Regions from separate parts of the Arminella tumorigenes genome, predicted to be linked through region 1. Evidence: predicted binding sites of a transcription regulator. Region 1 holds the regulator's gene; the other holds the start of a gene.

The links. Region 1 encodes LexA, which represses DNA repair genes until DNA is damaged. Its sites were predicted from a motif close to TGTTCNNNNTGTGTTCNG; they were not measured.
Region 2: a site for LexA is predicted at 1,150-1,167, ahead of PR017_RS00280 (DNA recombination protein RmuC). Genes of this name have one in related genera too.

Annotation. Positions count from the first base shown of each region.
Region 1 covers NZ_CP117255.1:1,243,471-1,245,674, forward strand. The annotation lists gene PR017_RS06230 (ComEC/Rec2 family competence protein) at 1-1,079, shown strand, start outside; gene lexA (transcriptional repressor LexA) at 1,060-1,779, opposite strand; gene PR017_RS06240 (VOC family protein) at 1,945-2,204, shown strand, end outside.
Region 2 covers NZ_CP117255.1:53,279-55,482, reverse strand. The annotation lists gene PR017_RS00285 (globin-coupled sensor protein) at 1-1,016, opposite strand, end outside; gene PR017_RS00280 (DNA recombination protein RmuC) at 1,224-2,204, shown strand, end outside.

The DNA.
Region 1 (2,204 bases):
GGGCACCGATGCCGGTGCGGGCGGTCAGCCGCTTTTTCACAGGCATCGCCATGACGTCGTTTATCGGCGGCGCGTCGACGGCGATCTTTTCGATCGAGCATTTTCACAGACTGGCGACCTATGGCCTCGTTGCCAATCTTGCCGCCATGCCGGTGGTGTCATTCATTGTCATGCCGGTCGGCATGCTCGCCATGCTGATGATGCCCTTCGGCCTGGACGGCGTATTCTGGCTTATCACCGGCTGGGGACTCGATATCGTGATGGTCATCGCGAAGACGGTGGCGGCATGGGGCGGCAATGTCCCGTTCGCGCGCCTGCCTGCCGGGCTTTTCCAGACCATCATTGCCGGATTCCTGCTGATGACGGTGCTGCGAACGCCCATGCGCCATGCCGGCGCGCTGCTGATCGCAGCCTCTGTGACTTTTGCCGCCTTGCAGCCTTCTCCCCAGAGATCGGAATTGCTGATTTCAGAGGATGGCGAACTCGTAGCCCTGTTCCGGAAAGGTCGTCTCGAGCGCAACCGCGAACGCCCCCCGGATTTCATCTATCAGCAATGGCAGCGAGCCCTGCCGGTGTCCGAAGATACGCCGCCGCAAATGCTGCCGCCGGACAATTCGACCCCGCCCCACTCCGTTCGTGGCCAGCCCTTGAACCGTATGGATGCGGAGCACCAGGCAACGCTGCGACTGGCAATGGAGACGGCGCTGGACAGTGCCGTCGACGGCGGCTTTGCCTGCCATGGTCGCGATTGGTGCGTTGCCATGCTCGAAACGGGCGCAATGCTCGTGACTATATCCGATGCCGCCTATCTGGGTCCGGCCTGCGATACCGCCGATATCGTCATCACGCCGGTAAGGATTCGCCTCGATCGATGTCGGTCCGGTGCGGCCCTCTATACGGGTGCATCGCTGCGCAAAACAGGCTCCATCGAGGTCGACCTGAGCGCTCCTCAGCCCGAGGTCATCACTGCGTTCAGCGCCCTTGATCGTCCGTGGGAAAGGCATCGAGCCTACGACTGGCGAAAGCCGGCTTTCATCGGTACCGACGCCACGTCACCGGTCAGTGATACCGGCGGATGAGCCCGACAAGCCGCCCCTGGATCTTAACCCTGTCCGGGCCGAAGATGCGGGTCTCGTACGCCGGGTTGGCTGCCTCGAGCGCAATGGAGGCACCCTTGCGTCGAAAGCGCTTGAGCGTTGCCTCCTCGTCATCGACGAGGGCGACGATGATGTCGCCGGGGCTCGCCGTACTGGCATTGCGGATGATGACGGTATCGCCGTCGAAGATGCCGGCCTCGATCATCGAGTCGCCTCGCACTTCGAGCGCGTAATGCTCGCCGGCGCCGACCATGTCGGCGGGAACCATGATGTCGTGGGTATTGTTCTGGATTGCGGCGATGGGAACACCGGCGGCGATGCGGCCCATGACCGGCAGCGAGACTGAGCCGCTGCGGTCCTCGACTGCGGGCTTTGTCGGCGCTGCGGCAATAGCCGGCGTCTTGCCGAGGCTGCCTTCGATGACGCTGGGCGAAAAGCCGCGCCGTGGCTGTGCATTGGGGTTATAGGCCTCTGGAAGCTTGATGACCTCGATAGCGCGTGCCCGGTTCGGCAGGCGGCGGATGAAGCCGCGTTCCTCCAGCGCCGTGATCAGCCGATGGATGCCTGATTTGGACGCAAGGTCCAGCGCATCCTTCATTTCATCGAAAGAAGGCGGGACGCCGGACTCTTTCATTCGTTCGTGAATGAAGAGAAGCAGTTCCTGTTGCTTGCGCGTCAACATCGTTTTTCGTGCTCCAAGTGCGAAACAAAGCCAGAACGGACACTATATGTTCCATATGTGTTCCGCAAGTGACTAAATCTTTGTGAACGCCGTTGGAATAATCGCTTTTTTGGAAGATCATGTCGCGTTGCCGTCGCTGACGGTGTTGCAGGACGGAGTCAAACCATGACAGCAGCCTACCCGATCGACCATCTGGTTCTGCCGACCTGCGATATAGCCTCTGCGCGCCAGCGGCTGAGCAAGCTCGGCTTTACTGTCGCCGCCGATGCACGGCATCCCTTTGGTACTGAAAATGCTTGCGTTTTCTTCGCCGACAAGACCTATCTAGAGCCGCTCGGCATTGCCAGTCTCTCGGAGTGCGAGGCATCTGCGCTGGCCGGCAATGTCTTCGTTGCGCGCGACCAGGCCTTCCGGTTTCGCGTCGG
Region 2 (2,204 bases), 1.2 Mb from region 1:
GCGATCTCGTCGATGACGCCGATGATCTTCGAGATTTCGGTGGAGGATTTCTCGATCTCAGCCATGGCGGCAACGGCGCTGTTGACGAGATCGCCAGAGCTTTTCGCCTGCTGCTGGGTTTCGCCTACGGCAACGGAGGCCCTGGCCGCATTGGATGCCGTCTGGCCGACGCTGACAGCCAGCTGCTGCAGCGCGGCAGAACTCTGCTCGACGCCGGCGGCCTGCTGCGCCGTGCGCATGGAAAGGTCATCCGTCGCCTTCGACATAAGGTCCGTACCGCTCAACACCCCTTCGGACGTGGCGCGAACACCACCGATGGAATGGCGGAGCGCCGCTACCGCGTTGTTGTAGTCGCTGGCCATCTTCTGAAAGGCACCCGGAAGGTTCTCCGGCAATACCGCCTCGAAGTCGCCCTTGGACAGAGATTCGAGGCCACGGCTCAAATGCTCCATGGCCATGCGCTGATCGGCCTCCGCTCGGGTTCGATCCTGCTCCAGGACCTGGCGTTTCTCGTCCAGTTCGGCGAGGTAAACGGAGATCGCGTAGTCGATATCGAGGAAAGTCGCCTTGACGACGGCCGCCAGCTTGTTCGACAGGCCTGGGGCGTGGCGTTTGCCGAAGCGCGATGGCCAATGCTTCTCCATGATGCCATGCATCAGTTCCGTCAGCACCAGGGCGTAGCCGCCGATGTACCAGCTTGGCTCGAGGCCGATGCGCGCATGGGTCTTGCCGACAGCAGTCACGCCGGCCACGTAGTTGGCATCGAATTGTCCATTCGACAGATGTCCCCAGTGGCTTTCCTGGCGCGCCTTGGCGCCGTCCATGTGGGCTTTGTCTCGGAAGAAATGGGAAATTGCGGGTGTCCGGCCCATCTTCGCATAGAGCTTGTCGAGCGCGCCGCCGAGGAGCTCCGAAAGCGTCGGGCGCATTTCGCGCAGGGTCTCGCGGGTGGCGTCGTCAATCTCGATGAAGTCCAGGCGTTGTCTGAGGGTGGATGTGTCGGGCGCAGCTTTCATCTTGATCTCGGTCTGAATGAGGCTTCCGCACGCCAAGCGTGCAGGTAAAGGCAATCTGCCAGACTTGACCGATTTGCATTGACCATCCGTTAACTTTGTTACCCAGATTTCGCCCGGTATAGACAGTTTAAATTGTTCACGTTTTGATCTGGCTTTTAGCCGCACTGGCGTTATAGTCCGGCGATCTTCAACTATCGCCAGGATGCCATGACGATCTCCCTTTTTGGTTCCGACTTCCAGACGGTGCAGTTGCTGTACGGCGCGGTCGGCCTGCTCGTTCTTGTCATCGTCATCCTGCTGGTCCGCAGTGCCGGGAGAAGGCAGAGCGACGACGAGATGGATTTTCGCGCAGCTGAGGCGGAGCAGCGGATGGCGGAGATGCTGCGGCTTCAGGCCGAGATGCGGGGCCGTCTGGCGACGATGACCGAGGTGTTCGGCAGTCGCCAGGCGGAGTTCAACCACGCCGTCAACCAGCGTCTCGACGGGATGTCGCACCGGGTGACCAGCACGCTCAACGAACAGACGAAATCGACGCATGAAAACTTGCAGAAACTGCAGGAACGGCTCGGGGTCATCGATGCCGCACAGACCAATATCCAGTCGCTTGCAAAGGATGTCGTCGGGCTGCAGGCGATCCTGTCCAACAAGCAGACGCGCGGCGCCTTCGGCCAGGCACGGATGGAGACCATCGTTGCCGACGGCCTGCCGTTCGGCGCCTATGCCTTCCAGCACACGCTGTCGAACGGGTCGCGGCCCGATTGCATCATCCATATGCCAAACGGACTGCCGCCCCTGGTGGTCGATGCAAAATTCCCGCTGGAAGCCTGGAACGCCATCCGCGCGGCCTCCAGCCCGGAAATGGTACGCATCGCCGGCCAACAGTTTCGCCGCGACATGGAAGTCCACATCCGCGATATCTCCGAGAAATATCTGATCAAGGGTGAGACCCAGGACACTGCCTTTCTGTTCGTACCATCGGAGTCGATCTTTGCCGAAATTCACGAAAAGTTCGAGACTATCATCCAGAAGGCGCACCGCGCGCAGATCGTCATCGTCTCCCCGTCCCTGCTGATGCTGTCGATCCAGGTGATCCAGTCTGTCCTGAAGGACCAGCGGATGCGCGAGCAGGCACATCTCATCCAAGGAGAAGTGGCGCTGCTGATGGCCGATCTCGGTCGTCTCGATGAG